4 regions of the Paenibacillus sp. UNC217MF genome follow, and region 4 is predicted to be linked to each of the others. Evidence: riboswitches for the same ligand, from Rfam matches in the RefSeq annotation. Region 4 holds a riboswitch; each other region holds the start of a gene.
The links. A riboswitch is a leader RNA that binds a small molecule or an ion and turns the genes downstream of it on or off. The one in region 4 is predicted to bind cyclic di-AMP.
Positions count from the first base shown of each region.

Region 1: it holds a riboswitch for cyclic di-AMP, as region 4 does, so the genes downstream of both, BP95_RS0127540 (TrkH family potassium uptake protein) here and BP95_RS0104600 (CAP domain-containing protein) in region 4, are expected to answer to the same signal.
Region 2: it holds a riboswitch for cyclic di-AMP, as region 4 does, so the genes downstream of both, BP95_RS0127850 (hypothetical protein) here and BP95_RS0104600 (CAP domain-containing protein) in region 4, are expected to answer to the same signal.
Region 3: it holds a riboswitch for cyclic di-AMP, as region 4 does, so the genes downstream of both, BP95_RS0114655 (3D domain-containing protein) here and BP95_RS0104600 (CAP domain-containing protein) in region 4, are expected to answer to the same signal.

Region 1 covers NZ_KK366030.1:139,143-143,679, forward strand. Annotated here, with positions in the region: gene BP95_RS0127535 (CPBP family intramembrane glutamic endopeptidase) at 1-667, opposite strand, end outside; cyclic di-AMP (ydaO/yuaA leader) riboswitch at 916-1,074, shown strand; gene BP95_RS0127540 (TrkH family potassium uptake protein) at 1,134-2,492, shown strand; gene BP95_RS0127545 (potassium channel family protein) at 2,532-3,215, shown strand; gene BP95_RS0127550 (hypothetical protein) at 3,308-4,072, opposite strand; gene BP95_RS0127555 (LysR family transcriptional regulator) at 4,181-4,537, opposite strand, start outside.
Region 2 covers NZ_KK366030.1:207,870-212,406, forward strand. Annotated here, with positions in the region: gene BP95_RS0127840 (hypothetical protein) at 1-212, shown strand, start outside; gene BP95_RS0127845 (hypothetical protein) at 406-798, opposite strand; cyclic di-AMP (ydaO/yuaA leader) riboswitch at 1,175-1,364, shown strand; gene BP95_RS0127850 (hypothetical protein) at 1,435-1,842, shown strand; cyclic di-AMP (ydaO/yuaA leader) riboswitch at 1,857-2,034, shown strand; gene kdpF (K(+)-transporting ATPase subunit F) at 2,337-2,414, shown strand; gene kdpA (potassium-transporting ATPase subunit KdpA) at 2,469-4,148, shown strand; gene kdpB (potassium-transporting ATPase subunit KdpB) at 4,243-4,537, shown strand, end outside.
Region 3 covers NZ_JMLT01000026.1:48,305-52,841, reverse strand. Annotated here, with positions in the region: gene BP95_RS0114665 (HD domain-containing protein) at 1-881, shown strand, start outside; gene BP95_RS0114660 (TatD family hydrolase) at 917-1,684, shown strand; cyclic di-AMP (ydaO/yuaA leader) riboswitch at 1,878-2,081, shown strand; gene BP95_RS0114655 (3D domain-containing protein) at 2,400-3,527, shown strand; gene rnmV (ribonuclease M5) at 3,694-4,260, shown strand; gene rsmA (16S rRNA (adenine(1518)-N(6)/adenine(1519)-N(6))-dimethyltransferase RsmA) at 4,266-4,537, shown strand, end outside.
Region 4 covers NZ_JMLT01000008.1:237,701-242,237, forward strand. Annotated here, with positions in the region: gene BP95_RS0104590 (nucleoside recognition domain-containing protein) at 1-674, shown strand, start outside; gene BP95_RS0104595 (DUF2785 domain-containing protein) at 905-1,738, shown strand; gene BP95_RS0104600 (CAP domain-containing protein) at 1,859-2,701, opposite strand; cyclic di-AMP (ydaO/yuaA leader) riboswitch at 2,708-2,837, opposite strand; gene dhaK (dihydroxyacetone kinase subunit DhaK) at 3,009-4,537, opposite strand, start outside.

The DNA of each region.
Region 1 (4,537 bases), on a different contig from region 4:
TCACGTTCAATGCGGCTTCACCAAGTCGTGCTTCAGGCACGTTATACTCTACCGTGTCTAGCTCCGCCGATGATGCGATTAGTTTTAATTGGGTAGGATTCCATCCCATGTGCTTCAAGAGTGTATCAGCAAGCTTCTTGCGGTTCACTGGATCCAAGGCAGTCTCCGCATCTTCTGCTGACGCCATATCCACATGATTTCCCGTAACCCCGCTAATGTAGGAGGTGATAGGAGGCTTTTCCTCCCATTCGAATCCAATAATACGACCGCTTGTCATGTGAACGTCAATGCGCATGACACCGGATTTTCCAGCCCGATTCATATTCAATAATACCTGAAAAGTATCATAGGGACTGGATGATTCCCATTTCTGAAATGAAGCGGTCAGCTTCTCCTTGCTCATGTAGCCGGAAACCGTTGATTGACTGCGATAAATGACGGTTGGAGCAGTATCTTCTTCAGGTGTAATTGAAATATGGAACTTTTTTAAGTCCTGTACAAATGTGAGTGCCTTTTGCGCTGCTTTCTCTTTGGTTAAGAGGGATTGGCTGGCTGCTGATTCCATCATGGCTTCTGTCTGCTGAAAGGGAATGAATACCTGAACAATGAGGAATAATAGAAATCCGGCCACAGAAGAAAGCAGAAGCGGCTTGGATACATAGGACATGTTGGAACCTCCATTCCATCACACATTTAGCGTATGGTTGCTTATTTGTTCATTTTATCTACTTCAACTTTGTAAAGTCCAGCAGAGAAAATGAAGAAACACCTAGCGAAAATGAGTGTTTTGAATACAATTGAAGAAAATGGGGGATTGTAAGCGCTATTTCTTCAAGTTTTTCGTCTTATTCTGGTTAATTTGTTCATTCCTTGACTTTGTATGCTGCAGGGGAAACGTATATAATCTCGTTATGAATTGCATACAAGCCGAGTTTCGTGAATGAACGAAAGCGGGGGACCCGATAAATGGGGTGAATATCGCAGTTGTGGATGCATAGAATCCACTTGCGATTAGGGCAGCCTGAACGTGCCCGAATCCGACAGCTAACCTCGTAGGCATGTACGTCAGGATACCAGCGATAGCATTGGATTTCCAGTGCTTTTTTTCGTGGGGAAAAAAAGAGGTGACTCCCGTGGAGGGAACAAAAAAGGCCATTCGATTTAATCTGACACCACCGCGAATTCTGGTTGTAGGGTTTGCAGCAATTGTATTATTGGGTGCATTTCTACTCATGCTTCCGATATCAAATGCGGATGGGATTCCGCTGCCATTCCTCGATGCATTGTTCACGTCAACGTCAGCAACTTGTGTGACGGGGCTCATTGTGGTGGATACGGGCACTCATTTTACCGTATTCGGGCAGGTGGTCATCATGCTGCTCATCCAAATTGGCGGGCTTGGATTCATGACAATGGCAACGCTGTTCGCATTAGCACTGAAGAAGAAGATATCGCTGAAGGAAAGGCTTATATTGCAAGAAGCGCTTAATCAGGGCAGCATGGAAGGCATCGTGCGCCTTATCCGTAAAGTGATCTTGTTTGCGGTATGTATCGAGGGGACGGCAGCTGTACTGTTCTCCGTGCGATGGGCATTTGATCTTCCGCTAGGCAAGGCCATTTATTTCGGTTTCTTCCATGCTGTTTCTTTTTTCAATAACGCAGGCTTTGATTTATTCGGCTCTGTCAGTGGGCCGTTTTCGAGCTTAACCAGCTATGTCGGAGACCCTATTATTAACCTGGTATCGATGCTGCTTATTATCCTTGGCGGGATTGGATTTATCGTCTTGTCCGATTTGGTGGAATATAAGCGTACTCGCAAGTTGTCTCTGCATACGAAGATCGTGTTAACGATGACGGGATTGCTCATTGTAATCGGAACGGTCGTTATATTTATATTTGAATTTACCAATACACGCACGTTAGGCAGTTTGAATGGTTGGGAGAAGTTCTGGGCATCCCTGTTCCAATCTGTCAGCCCGCGTACCGCTGGAGCGAATACGATTGACATCGGAGCCATGCGCCAAGCCTCGCAATTTTTTATGGTTCTTTTGATGTTCATCGGGGCATCACCAGGATCCACTGGTGGTGGTATTAAGACGACGACGTTCGCCATTCTCATTGGAGCTGTATTTGCTATGATTCGCGGGAAAGAAGATATCGTCATTTACCGGTATCGACTCGCCAAGGATCGTATCTTCAAAGCAGTTACGCTAACGTTGCTGTCATTGTTCTTGGTCATTATCGTATCGATGATATTGTCGACAACAGAAGATCATAGCTTCCTGATGATATTATTCGATACAACATCGGCCTTCGGAACGGTAGGGTTATCAATGGGATTGACGGCGGATTTATCAGATATCGGAAAAGTGCTGCTGAGCCTGACGATGTTTGCAGGCCGTCTTGGGCCATTAACGTTGGCTTATGCGTTAGGCCCGAAAAATGAGCGGGAATTATACCGACACCCAGAAGGAAAAATAACGATAGGATAAGCAAGTTAGATTGTAACGGACGAAGGAGTATACAGGGATATGGAGTTGCAGCAGTTTGCAGTGATCGGGATGGGCCGTTTCGGTTCGAGTCTCGCGAAGGAGTTAGTCAAGCTCGGACATCAGGTGCTAGGCATTGATAAAGATGAGGAAGTAATCGGGGATGTTATGGGCTTCGTAACCCATGCAGTTGTAGCGGACGCATCAGATGAAGAGGTGCTGCGCTCACTCGGCATACGTAACTTCGATTGCGCGATCGTAGCCATTGGTGACGATATTCAGACGAGCATTCTGGTCAGTATTCAAATGAAGGAACTTGGCGTGAAGAAGGTTGTCGCCAAAGCACTTTCCGAATTGCATGGACGTGTTCTGGAGCGGATTGGTGTGGACAGGGTTATTTACCCGGAGCGGGATATGGGCATTCGCGTAGCTCATCAACTTGTATCACCGAACTTGCTGGATTACATTGAATTGTCCAAAGAATATACCATTGCAGAGCTGAGCGTGCCTGGCTGCATGCAAGGAATGGCGCTCAAGGATGTCAATCCAAGAGCTAAGTTCGGGTGCAGCATCGTGGCGCTGAATAAGCCGAAAGGCATTATTATTGCACCATCAGCCGAAGATGTGCTTGATGAGAAAGATATTATGGTTATGATTGGTACGAATACGCAAATCGAAGATTTTGAAGAAGCATTTATGTTGAAGGGGAACGATAAAAAATCGTAAAGAATCCCTTGCTGTAGAAGGTCATAAATAAGCCTGCAGTTGTCGCTTGTATAGAGAAGCGAGCTGCAGGCTTATTGCTTATGTAAATGGCTTTACATGACTACAATTTTGAATACGATATAAGTCAGGAAGAAGTAGGCACCCATGCTTGCTGTGATGAATAGAAAGCGATTCGGACGTGCTACTTCAGTCTGCTCCATTGCTTCGGTCGTGACCAGAATAACGGATACGAACCAAGTGAAAGCTGCTACTGCAACAGATAAAGAACTGAATCCAATGATCGCGAGAAGGAATGCGAGCACAAATCCTAAGCCAAAAGGCATTTGCATAGCAGCCAATTGGACAAATGTCGTCTTCAAGTCAAGCGGCTTGCTGCCCTTCCAGCGGCTAATGAACCAAGTACTAATAAAGAGTGCGGCCAATCCAATAATCTGATAGATAAACAATTGAATGAAAAAGCTAAATGGCGGGGTCAGTGAACTTGAACCGCCTAATAAGCTAAGTGGACTCATTAGTGAAGCGAACAAGCTTCCAAAGAGCGTGTAGCCGAACAAGGCAAAGCCCAGTGCGGAGACTAACGCGGCAATGACCGCATACACCCAATCGGAGACAGTAAGATTGCGAGCACTTGCCGGATTCTTCAGCAGTTGAAGGATATTCTTGCTGTCAATTGACTTGGCCCATTCAGGCACTGTGCTGCCTGGTGTCTTGTGAGACGCTGTCTCAGCAGTGGCGGATACTTGCTGTACAGATGCCTCTGCTGCGGAACCAGCATGCTGCGGTGGGACAGACCCTGTACTGCATTGATGGGATTCATTGTCGTTGATTGGCTTGCCACAACGATTACATACAACCATGGTTTCCATTTCCTCCTTATTCTCCCCTAGTTGAGAATGTTTTTTGTCTAAGCTTACTTTATTCGACAGCAAACGAGTGTAATCCTTCTTTTTCCTTTCTATCCATGACTATTTCCCTAGCTGTGATAATGATGCTGCTTCCATAATTTCCTCAATAAACTGCGTAGCAACAGGACTCAGCAGTGCTTGCTCCCCATATACAATGGAAGTTACACGTTCGGTTTGCTTCAATTCCTTCAGGGGAACGGCAATCAGATCGTTATCCTTGAGCCATTCCAACCGAAGATAGGAGCGTGGCAGCAAAGCAGCCGCATGACAGGTCGTGAGCAAGCGAACTATCGCTTCGAAGGAATCGATCTCCATGTGAATATCAGGCATGATGCGATATCGGCGGAATAGATCATCGATAAGCTTGCGATACCAGGTTCCCTTAGAGAAGAGAAGCATAGGCAGACCGTCCAAGCG
Region 2 (4,537 bases), on a different contig from region 4:
GGAAAGCGGGCAAGCAGGTTCCGCAACGGAAATCGCAACGCCGTCTTCAGGTTGTGAAGCAGCCCGATCGTCGGCGTACAACGAAGCAATTTGCCTCAACACATTCGACTCATCATCGCATTCAGCATCCTGCATATCAAGATGGATATCGGGTGGGGTATGCGAAAGGATATGAAGATGCACATCAACTGTCCTATGCCAATCAAGCATAACGAAGTGAACAGTCTGACACTTGCATGGGCAAGAGGAGGGCTGTTTTTTAATGGCTATCGAGTGATAGGATTCGGGCAAGAAGGAACTTGAACAAGTATCACGTTTGGGTAAACGGGGTAGAACGATGCGCAGTTGTATGCCTGCGCATCGTCAGAAACTTGATTATCGATTACAGCTCTCTATAAATTGGTTTCAAGGGGAGAGACATAGCTTCCTGCTTGAATGTGGCTCCAGTTGTATGACGTCAAGCGTGGTTCCGCCTACCAGGGGTAGATCGAGCCACATGCGCATAACGCTTACTCCCCATGCACGAGGAATGATCGTATCCCACATGATTCCACGCTGCTGCACTTCCCATTGGGAGATCGCCTTGTGAGCTCGTAGACGAGTGCTGCCGCTATAGTTGTGTTCCGTACTGTCGAGTAGCTGTTCACGCGGTTGAAGTCGAATATAAACAAGGTCGGAAGCAAGATGAACGTCCATCTCTTCTGGTTGAAAGATTCTGTCTCCATGCTGCTCGCTCCATTTTCCCCAGTGTTCAGATAGCTTGTGACTTAGTAATTGTGCAAGTTCTAGGTCTTGCATATCGTGCCTCCTCTCGATGAGATGCAATATCTGCCGTGCAGATCGAAATCGATTGCAAGCAGCGTCTCAGTTGTTGTGCGTATCCTACCTTTTGGAATAGAGATTGTAAATAGAATCCAATCCAGGAAATCCAAACAAATGGTCAAACAAAGCGTTTACATACAGGTATTTATTTAAATTTCTTTGTTTTTCTCATGAAATCATCGCCGCATAAGCAAAGTTGAGAAATTGCGAGGTAATGATGCTGTAATGGGAGATAAGATGGGATTAGTTGATCACAATTGCCCGGAAATGGAGAAATTATGGTTTTCATTTCATTTACAGCAGGAGGGGGAAAGGCGTAAGATTCAGTTCAGCAACAACAACGTTATCCGTTGCGTCTCAATCGCTGAATTCCGCAGGAAGCGGAAGCGGGGGAACCAATCAAGTGAATGGAGCTGAGTGGACAGTCAGCAGCCACCGTTCGCATGGGGTGAATCCGGCACAGGATTACTGTCCTGGCTGGTAGGGCGACTCTTCGCGCCCGAATCCGTCAGCTAACCTCGTAAGCGTACGGGAGAGGCGCGCCTGATCATATGGCGACGCACCTCTTTCTTGCAAGTAGGGCTTCGGACAGATGAACAGGAGGAACTGGATATGTACGATGCGGACCGGGTCATTACAGTGTTCGCAGGCTGTGAGACGGGGATTGAATTCATACGTCAGTTGAAAGGAGCAGGATATTCGGTGGCGGGAATTGCCCATAATGGGCGATTGGCAAAGCGATTGGAAGGTATTGGCGTTCATTCCATATGCCGAATCAATACGACGGAGCCGAAGGCGTGGGCCGTCCCTCATGTCCCGATTGGCCGAATCTATGTGTTTGAACAGAGCTTTGCGCTTTCCTGCCGGCTGCTTCAAATATGCCGGCAATGGACGACGGATCCGATCACAATCGTGACGAAGCGTCATCATCCGCAGTCGATCTACCGATTGCTTGGTGCAAATTACGTCATTTATACGCAATCGGATCAAGTTTCATTTTTACTATCAGATATCATCTAATTTATCCATATAGGCAATGCTCACCGCTGAATCCCATTCATGGGAACGGGGGAACCAATGTTAGTGCGCCAGCTGTACATCTGCAGTTCGCGCAAGGGGTGAATCCGGCACAGGAATCCGTTCCTGGCTGGTAGGGCGACTCTTCGCGCCCGAATCCGTCAGCTAACCTCGTAAGCGTCCAAGGAGGCAGCCTTTATTTCGTCGTGGAACATTACGCGCACGTTTATTTGACGACGCGCGAAAAAAGCCACACGGAAAGGGTCCCTCTTTCCGTGTGGCTTTTTGTGTTGCCTGCGCGTTCCTACAGAGCGAGAAGTCTTGGTAGGTCGGGATCGCGGCAGCATTGCCTGGAGAGATGAGAACCTTATTCAGGAGGAGGAAGGGACTATGTTTGATGCAGTCATGATGATTCTTCTCGCACTGCTTGGACTAAGCGTAATGGGCATTCTCCATTGGTGCAAGGCGGAAGTGGATGAACGGGGTGATCGCTCATGATGATCGTGTTATTCACCTTGATTACGGCGCTGTTCATTTATTTGTTATATGCCTTAGTCAAGCCGGAACGATTTTAGTTTGGGCAGAGTGATTGTTGATATTTGTACATTAGAGAAGGGTGGAACGGAACAATGAGTGCAATCGAATGGATCGCCATTGGAATTACCTTATTGCTTGCCTTGGCGATAGCGCGTCCGATCGGAATATATATGGCAGGGGTGTTTGATAATAGCGGAGCTCCAAGACCGTTGGACCTTGTATTTGGTCCGATAGATCGTTTTTTATTTAAGTGTTTCGGCATTAAGGATCAATCGCAAAGCTGGAAGGCATACGCCTTTACAGCAGTTGCCACGAACGTGCTAATGATTGTGGTGACGTATGCAATATTCCGCCTTCAAGGGGTATTGCCGTTGAATCCGAATGGCATTCCTGGCATGGAACCGGGAGTAGCATTCAATACGGCGATCAGCTTCATGGCGAATACGAACTTGCAGCACTATAGCGGTGAAAGTGGACTGTCTCCGCTGTCACAAATGACGGGCATTATTTTCTTGATGTTTACGTCACCTGCTACTGCGCTTGCGGCAGTAATGGCGATTATTCGCGGTTTGACTGGCAAGCCGCTCGGCAACTTCTTGGCAGACCTTGTGCGTTCGATTACGCGCATTTTCCTGCCTATTGCGATCGCTGCCAGTGTACTGTTCATCTGGAATGGGGTTCCGCAATCCTTAAGTCCAATGGAAAGTGCAGTAACCGTTGAAGGAGCAGAGCAGCACATTCCGCTCGGCCCTGTAGGAGCTATGATGTCGATTAAGGAGCTTGGCAACAATGGCGGCGGCCACTTTGGAGCGAACTCCGCACATCCATACGAGAATCCGAACGGTGTGACGAATTTAATTCATATTTTACTCATGCTGATGCTGTGCACGGGGCTGCCGTTTGCCTACAGCCGCATGGTCGGCAACAAGAAGGAAGGGCGAGTGCTGTTCGTCTCCATGGCGATCTTGTTCCTCATTATGCTCGGATCATCGCTTACGGCCGAACATATGGGCAATCCTGTGCTGAACGCAGCAGGATTAAGTGGAACAGGCAGCATGGAAGGGAAGGAAGTGCGCATTGGCGTTGTGCAATCGTCACTGTATTCGGTCGTTACGACTGCATCGGAGACGGGCGGAGTCAATAATATGCATGACACGCTGACACCACTCGGTGGCTTGATCCCGATGGCGAATATGATGCTGAATACCGTATTCGGCGGCGTCGGTGCTGGATTTATGAACGTGCTGCTGTACGTCATGATCGCCGTATTCCTATCCGGTCTCATGGTCGGACGGACACCTGAATTTTTGGGCCGCAAGCTGGAAAGTAAGGAGATGAAACTGCTGGCGGTTACCTTGCTGGTGCATCCGATATTGATTCTAGTACCGACTGCAATTGCAGTTGCTACACAGGCGGACACCCTGTCCAATCCAGGATTCCACGGATTGTCGCAAGCATTATATGAGTTTACATCATCTGCGGCGAACAATGGATCCGGGTTTGAAGGGTTGGGAGATGCAACGCCGTTTTGGAACATTTCCACAGGTATTGTCATGTTCTTAGGGCGCTACGTATCGCTCGTTACGCTCCTTGCCGTAGCAGGATCGATGGCGAAGAAGCAGCCAATTCCGAACACAAGTGGTACGTTCCAGACGAATACGGCGCTGTTCGGTATCGTATTTGTCGGCACAGTACTTATTGTGGGTGCTCTGACGTTCTTCCCGGTAGTCGTGCTCGGTCCGGTCGCAGAACATCTGACGTTGTGGAAATAAGGGGGAACGGAAAATGAAGACGGAAAAACAGATGAAAACACCTGCGCCATTTGAACCGGCGCGTACGCATACACATCAAGACAAGGAACGGAGCATGTTCCAAGGCAGCTTAATGCGGGCAGCATCGATCGATGCGCTGCGGAAGTTCGATCCGCGTCAGATGGTTAAAAACCCGATGATGTTTATTTGCGAGGTTGGCTTCGTTATTACACTGCTGCTTACGTTCGTGCCGGATGCCTTTGGTTCGCCAATGCCACGTTGGTTCAACGGCGCGGTCAGCTTCATCTTATTCATTACGGTTTGGTTCGCGAACTTTGCTGAGGCTCTCGCTGAAGGTCGCGGCAAGGCACAGGCGGATTCGTTGAAGCAGGCGAAGCGGGATTTGTGGG
Region 3 (4,537 bases), on a different contig from region 4:
AAGTAGACCCCCAGCTCCCAACCAAGGTGGCATCAGTGATTCGCAGGACATATGAGCGGCCGATTGTCGTGAATTTGGTATCCGGCTCCCTTGATGCGGATCGTATGGACTATTTGCTGCGGGATGCATATTTTACCGGTGTTAATTACGGTACATTCGATATTGATCGTATTCTAAGGGTGCTGCGACCGCTTAAGGATCGGATAGTAGTCAAAGAGAGCGGCATGCACGCAGTAGAGCATTACTTGCTAGCTCGATATGAGATGTACTGGCAAGTTTACTTCCATCCGGTAACCCGAAGCTCGGAGATGTTGCTTCGCCTGATTTTCAAACGAGCCAAAGAATTATATTTGGGTGGGTACACTTTCCAATATTTCCTCTCTCCTCTAGATGCTTTATTTGAAGGAACGATTACGACGGAACAATATATCCAAATGGATGAGGCATTTGTACAGACCGCATTTATGCAGTGGACAAGGGAGAAGGATGAGCGTCTCGTTGACTTGTGCCAACGATTCATGGAGCGTAAACTATATAAATATATTGAAGTCGAACAGATGGATGAAGATTTACAGGAACGATTGCGGGCAGAGTGGTCGCAGATTGGGCTTGATCCGAACTATGAACTTATGTTCGATTCTCCCTTCGACAAGCCCTATGATGTATATCGAAAGGGGGATGCCCGTTCACAGCAACATATTATGCTATGGGGGCGGGATCAGCAAATTGTAGAGCTGTCCAAGAAATCGGATATTGTACGTTCCATTAGCGGCATTCGCCGTGGAAAACACTATATCTATTTCCCAATGGACAAGCTTCTGGAAGTCTCGAATCACCTTACGGAAGATACAAGGCGTATGTTTATACGCCGCAATCATTAGATCGATTTACAAGAAAGAAAAAGGGGCGCATAAACGTGTTATTTGATACACATACGCATTTAGACAGCAGCAATTTTGATGAGGATCGCGATCAGGTTATCGCACGGGCCGTTGAACAAGGGGTGACCCGTATGGTTAACATCGGGTTCAATCGAGAGACGATCCCGACGACGATGGCGTTGGCAGAGAAATATGATTTTATCTATGCAGCCGTGGGCTGGCATCCGGTAGATGCGATAACGATGAAGCCGGAGGATATAGACTGGATCGCCAAGCTAACGGAGCATGAAAAGGTTGTGGCGATTGGCGAGATCGGACTGGACTATCACTGGGATACGTCTCCGAAGGATGTTCAGCACCGTGTATTCCGCGAGCAAATTGGGTTGGCGCGAGAATTGAAGATGCCGATCATTATTCATAATCGTGAAGCGCACGAAGATGTAATCCGCATCTTGCGCGAGGAGAAGGCTCACGAAGTAGGGGGCATCATGCACTCCTTCTCAGGTAGCTGGGAAACAGCGAAGATGTGCCTGGATATGGGCTTCTACCTTTCATTTGGAGGACCTGTTACTTTCAAAAATGCAAAACAGCCGAAAGAAGTACTTGTTAAGGTTCCGAATGATCGACTGCTTGTGGAGACGGATTCTCCCTATTTGACTCCTCATCCGTTCCGAGGCAAGCGCAATGAGTCCGCATATGTTCGTCTTGTTGCAGAGGTTGCAGCAGAGCTGAAAGGTATGGAATTTGAAGAATTTTGCAGAATGACGACTCAAAATGCAATGACATGTTTTGACATCGCGTGAAAACGGGCCAAAAACAAGTGAAAAAAAGACATTGGCCATAAAATAAGTGGATTTCATTATGAAAAACGGATTAAGTTACATTTTTTTAACCATTTTTCGCGAAAAACGGAATTGCTACTGTCTTTACAAGAAGATTGCAAACACGATATGATTTCTCACAGATGTTATTACACAATTCAATATTGTTCCAACTAATTCAGTATCGCTTAATCTCCATGAAGTGGAGAGCGGGGGAACCAGAGTGTGAACGACATGACATGAGTACATGTTCAATCACACGGATTAATTCCTTGGGGTGAATTAGGGACGACCGAGCCATGAGCCGGTTGGTTCCGATAGGGCGACTCTCAAGCCCGAACCCGACAGCTAACCTCGTCAGCGTACCGAGAGAGGGTTCCTCGCGTCCTGCACTGTTGACGTTTGGGTTTCTATTACGGAAGCCGCGAAAGAGTCTCCTCTTACGAAGGGCTTCTTTTGTTTACTCTCAAACATTCTTTTTTTTGAATAATGAGAATAAAGACGTCATAGGGTGTAAGAAATAGGAGGTGGGAGCAGCCAATACTGAAACGTTGGTACGGAGATTTCGGCATTGTCTTGAACGATTACATGCTCGTTTATGGCAAGTGAAGTCTCTCGTAAACATTCTTGAAATAGTCGCGTCAGATGGAATCATGCAGAGCACTCGACGGCGGGACTATGTAAGGAGGACCGAGAAATGGGACAGATCGTGAACAACGAAACCCATGAACCCCGATCATCCAGCATGTCACTCGCATTGCGATGGAAGCATGAAAATGTGCGTGTTATCACCGTTATTGCAGCTGTAGCAATCGTGATCACATTAATAGCAGTCTTGACTTGGTATAATGTAACGAAGAAGACAGTGGCTGTGCTCGTTGATGGACAAGAGCGTTCAGTCGAAACTCGCCTAGATACGCTTCGCAATGTTTTGGATGAGCATGCGATAGCGCTTGGGGCATACGATGTAGTATCGAAGCCGCTTGATGCAGAAATTGCTGATGGAGATCGAGTTATTATTGAACGCGCTTTGCCTATCCAAATTACAGCGGATGGGAAGAAAGAAACACAATTTACGACGAAGAAGTCGGTGCATGATGCACTGAGTTCGCTGCAAATCCAAGTGAACCCTGAAGATAAGGTATTCCCTTCTAAGCGTGCCTCTATTTCGAAGAACATGGATATTCGTATCGTCCGTGTCAGCAAGAAGATGGAAGAGCGTAAAGTGAAGGTTCCTTATCAAGTGGTGAAGCAGGCAGATGCTACTCTCCTTAAGGGGAAGACCAAGACGGTTCAAGATGGAAAAGAAGGCTTGGTTGTCCAGAAAGTACAGAAAACGTACGAGGATGGTAAGCTCGTATATGCGCAGATGGTCGACAAATCCGTTCATACAAAACAAGTGAATCAAGTGATAGCCTATGGAACGAAGAAGGAACCGGAAGTTGCTGTTCTGTCAGTGAACGCGCAGGAAGACGATTCTGACAATGTTTCCAGTGGCGACAAAGATTTTAACTATAAAAAAGTGCTGAAGAACGTTCAACTGACGGCGTATACGGAATCTGAGGGATCGGCTGGTGCGAAGACGGCATCTGGCGCAATAGTATCAGAAGGTCGTACTATCGCGGTTGATCCGAAGGTCATTCCGCTCGGCTGGTGGGTATATATCGAAGGGATTGGATTCAGACGTGCTGAAGATACAGGTGGCGCGGTCAAGGGGAAAATTATCGATGTATACTTCGACAGCAAGAAGGCGGTCAGCAAATTCGGACGCAAGAAGGGGTACACCGTATACGTGGTTGGCCCAGTAAAGCCGGAATCGAACTAACGCACAAGGTATGCAGCCATGTGTAATTAGGATATAGTAATGAATAATGATTTATGTCATGCTAAGAAGAGGGGACACCCTCTTCTTTTGTTGTTTATTTATGAATGGAGAGCATGAGAAGGATGCGGAATTAGGAAGCAGCCTTGTGGTGAGAGGAGCAAGCATATTGATACGTGAAGTGATAGTTGTAGAAGGCAAAGATGATACCGTTGCCATTCACCGTGCCGTTGAGGCGGATACAATTGAGACAGGTGGATCGGCGATTAATGATACAACGATAAAACGCATCGCATTGGCCCAAGAGCGTCGAGGGGTTATTATTTTCACGGATCCAGATCATGCGGGAGAGAAAATTCGGAAGACGATAGCAGAACGTGTACCTGGGTGCAAGCACGCTTTCCTGCCTAGACATGAGGCGATAGCCAAAGGGGATCTTGGTGTGGAGAATGCAAAGCCAGAAGCGATTCGCCGTGCCTTAGAGCAGGTTCGCTCAGAGATGCCAAGCATGACGTCAGAGCTGACGTGGACGGATCTCGTCGAAGCGGGATTAACGACGCATGCAGGCTCTGCAGAACGCAGACGGCAGTTAGGTGAAATATTGGGCATTGGATACTGTAACGCGAAGCAGATGCTCAAGCGCTGCGGTGTGTTTCAGATCGGACGAGAGGAATTTGAGAACGCCTTGCGGAAGCTGAACCAATTCGAGCAGGAACAATGTGCAGAAGGAGAATAGATGGAATGACGCAGACGAGAATAGATATTGCAACACCGAACCGCACGAAAGACATTATACGCAAGCATGGGTTTTCATTTAAGAAAAGCTTAGGACAGAACTTCCTAATTGATATGAACATTTTGCGCCGTATTGTGGATGCTGCAGAGCTGGATGATGTGACAGGTGCCCTGGAAATTGGGCCTGGGATTGGTGCGCTTACGGAGCAGCTCGCTAAGCGCGCTCGTCGTGTAACAGCAGTCGAGATCGATCAGCGCTTGCTTCCGATATTAGGGGA
Region 4 (4,537 bases):
AGACGATCGTAACGGCAGCTATCGTGATGGGTATGGTTATGATTGGGATTGTTGTCACCTTGACCGTATCTTGGGTCATGTCCAAAACAGCACTGCGCGGTGTGCCCACACATTATACGCTTGAACTTCCACCGTACCGCAGACCGCAAGTCTGGAAGACGATTTTATTGTCATCGCGTGATAAATCGCTTAACGTATTGACTCGCGCTGTCGTTATTGCGGCACCAGCCGGCGTTCTGACTTGGATTCTTGGCAACGTATTTGTCGGTGGCGACAGCATATTGAATCATATGGCTTCATTCTTCGACCCATTCGCTCACGCTATTGGCTTAGATGGATTCATCGTTATGGCATTCCTGCTCGGCTTGCCTGCGAACGAGGTTGTCCTTCCTATCTTGCTAATGGGCTACTTGTCCTCTGGGGCAATGGTTGATGCAGATGGAATGGAGAACATCAAGGAAATCTTCCTGCAGCATGGATGGACATGGTTGACTGCATTGAATATGATGCTGTTCTCCTTGCTCCACTACCCTTGCGGAACGACACTATTCAACATTTATAAAGAAACGAAGAGTGCAAAATGGACAGTATTGTCTGCCGTTATCCCACTCGGAATTGCTATAGCTGTCACCTTCGCCACGGCTCAGCTCGCAAGAGCCTTCGGCTGGGTATAAATTTATCGCCCGCCCCCTTAACGATTATGTTCAGGGGGTTTCTTATTCATTCCCTCCTTACTTGCTAACTATACCGTATTGCTAGAAACCATGATTTCGTTCGTCACTACCATTCGTCTACATATACATTTCTTTCCTATCATGTTAAAATGATCATCTCATTCTTTTTATGATTATTCATTAGCGAATACAAATACCTAAACAAACCTTTAATGGGGGGGATTCATTTCATGGACAAGCAGCAGCTGCACTCGATCGTGGAGCATCAATATAAACCACCAACAGAAATCGAACAATATGAAGCCGTACAACAAGTAGTCAGCCTACTTGGCTCTACAGATCCTGAATTGAGGGATGATCTTGCATATGGGATATTGTATGAATGGCTTATTACACAAAAAATCCTGACCGCTGGACAACTAACAGAGCTTCTTCATCAGACGTTATCAGACCAAATGCTTTTCAAAGGAATTGGGACTGCTGAGAACGATTCGGTCTTCCAACGTACATTCTCCGCCCTCTTACTCGCACTGCTTCTGAAGCGTGATGAACAACAGCCTTATATAAGCAAGCCTTTATATGAACACATTGCGAAGCGAGTTGTTGATTATTGCATGCAGGAGAACGATTATCGCGATTATGTAGAAGTTAAAGGATGGGCTCATTCTCCAGCTCACATCGCAGATGTCATGGCTGCTTGTGTACGCAGTCCACACATTGGCCCAGAGGAATGCAAGAAGCTTCTCAGTGCCATTGAGCACATGCTTCTTCATGCGAATCATATCTTGCGAACAGAGGAAGATGAACGCATGGCGACAGCCGTCGTGTCAATGCTTGAGCTTAATAAGTTGTCGTTCACGTCCTATTGCGCGTGGCTTATGCAGGCTGAGCTGCCCAATGAAGACAAAGTGATTTATCGCTGTAGACGCATAAATGTTAAAAATTTTGCTCGATCTGTATGGTTGCGTGCAGCAATGAGAGAATTCATCGATCCAACAACAGAATGGCACAATTGGTATAACATTGAAAAGAAACTGAATCCGGTCTTCAACAGAGACATATAAGATCAACTTCATTTCTGTTAATTTCCTCGTTATTCTCTTGTAGAGCGCCTGATTAAATACAAAAAAAAGAACCTGCACTTACCTGCAGGTTCTTGATGTGATATCTACATACTTAACTCGTTAGCCTGTAAATGATTGTACCCACACGCCATTGTAGTATGCAACACCGATGGAGGTGAAGCTGGAGTTCAGGATGTTCTTACGGTGTCCATCGCTGTTCATCCATGCGTTCATTACTTCTTGCGGATTACGTTGGCCTTTGGCAATGTTCTCGCCAGCAGTATTGAAATTGACACCTTGTGCTCTCATCAGATCAAATGGGGAGCCAAGTGTTGGAGATTGATGGTCAAAGTAGTTGTTATCGTTCATGTCTTTCGCCTTGATCATCGCAACTTTGTTCAATTGTGCATCGGATTTCAATGGCTGCAAACCAGCATTAGCACGTTCTTGGTTCACCAAATCGATAACTTGGCTAGCGAAGTCACTGTTCGCATTGTTGTTGTCTTGCGGCGCAGTTGGTTTATTGTCACCAGGTGTTACCGGTTTTTCAGCTTCTGGCTTGTTTACTTCTGGTTTGTTAACCTCAGGCTTTTCAACTTCAGGTTTCTCGATTTCTGGCTTCTCTACCTCAGGTTTGTTTGCTTCTGGCTTTTCAACTTCTGGTTTATTTACTTCCGGCTTGTCCACCTCTGGCTTTTGAACGGGAGGCGGAACGATTGGCTTATTCCCAATCTCTTTTTGAATGGCTTCCATCCATTTGGACAAGATTTGCTTCAATTCCGAGTTATCTTGGAATACTTTATCAAAGTCCATATTCATACCCAGGTTTGAACAATTCGAGTTCATCATTGGATTCGGCTGTTGCACTGGGCTAACGGGTGCTGCCATAGCAGAGTTCACCGCCATAACCGGTGCCAATGCAATCGCACTTGTAATTACAACTTTCTTAAATGTCTTCTTCATCCTGTACATCTCTCCCTTTGCAGCCTGCGAGGTTAGCTGTCGGGTTCGGGTTAAAGTGGACTCCCCTGTCGCTATACGACTTCACCCCAATGAATCGGTTCCCCCGCGCTCTGATGAGCTTCGGCTTGTTTTGTGGTACGTTTCCGATCCTAACACGGATAATACAGGAGATCATTTCAAATATATTGTAATTAATTATAATATCTTCCAAACGAAAAGAACCGGAGTATGCTAGACTGCACTCCGGTTCTACTTTTCTAGTATTCCATTTGGTCGGAAATTGATCTAATCCTAATCCGCTCGCTTCTTACTTGATCACTTGGGACAACGCTGTGAAAATCACGCCAAGCGCATAGGCACCAGCATCAGGATAGCCAAGACTCCGTTCGCCAACCGTACCCGCTCTTCCCATACGAGCTACTATTGTCTCTGTATACTTTGCACCTTGAACAGCAGCCTCTGCCGCTTTCACAGAAGCAGTCTTCACGTCATCGCCCTCAGACGCACTCTGTACCCACGCATCTGCAAATGGAGCCAACGCATCGACAAGTGTCTTATCCCCAACTACAGCTCCTCTTCCGAATGAGCGCTCGCCCGTGTCTTGAATGCCTTTAACAACTGCTTGCATCATTTGTGCAAATTCAGAAACGGTCAATTCTACGCGTTCGCCCGCGAACTTGCTGGCAGCACGGAATGCTGAACCCCAGATTGGGCCGGAAGCGCCGCCGCAATGCTCCATAATAACTAACGAGCAAGCATGGAGGAAGCTGCCCATGTTGTCTGAATGATGTTCAATGATGTCATGCCATTCTCTCTTCAATTGCTTGAAGCCCTTCGCCACACTCATACCGAAGTCGCCATCACCTGCATGTGAATCCAACTCGCAGAATGGAACCTCATTTTCAATGATGATTTCGCTCATCTTGTCTGTTAGATAGATCAGGTTATTAACCGTGAACACATTATGTTCGACCTTCGAGAAGGCCTCGTCCGTCTCTACTGTGAAGGATACCTCGTTGCTCGCAGTTCCTGCTTCGGACATCTCCTCAGGATGGATTGGTTCAAATGAACCACTCACCTGCAGCGCTGGCGTATTGCAGCTTGCTTCAAGATAATGCTTAAGCTGTTCATCCAAGCGGATAATCGACACCGACGCGCCAGCCATATCGATACTTGTCATGTAGTTGCCTACGAATACTTTGACAAGAGTAATTTGTTGTGCATGAATCTCCCGAACTACAGCGTTCGCCAGCAAGTACAATTCTTGCAGCGGAGATCCGCCAAATCCGTTAATCAACACGGCTAGCTCCTGCTTAGAGCCTGCTGTAATCTTCATGTCACGGAACAAATCCGCAACCATTTTCTTCGCCAGTTCGTTAGCAGAAGCGATCTTCTCTCGACGAATGCCAGGCTCCCCATGAATTCCTACGCCGTACTCGATCTCATCGTCATTCAACTGGAACGTTGGTGTTCCTTTTGCTGGAACTGTGCATGAGGTAAGCGCGAATCCAATACTTCTTGTGTTGTCGATCGCGTGCTGAGCAATCGCCTTCACTTCTGCAAGCTCCAAGCCCTCTTCAGCGGCCGCACCTGCAATTTTATGAACGAGCACTGTGCCTGCAACACCTCTGCGGCCAACCGTGTATAGACTGTCCTCTACAGCTATATCGTCGTCCACTTTGACATAATCGACCTGAATTCCGTCTTCTTTGGCCAGATGCGACGCATTTTTGAAGTTCATAATGTCGCCACTGTAGTTCTTAATTATGAGCAGCGTTCCCTTCTTGCTTGCAGAGGCCTTTAACGCTTGATAAATTTGAATTTGTGAGGGGGATG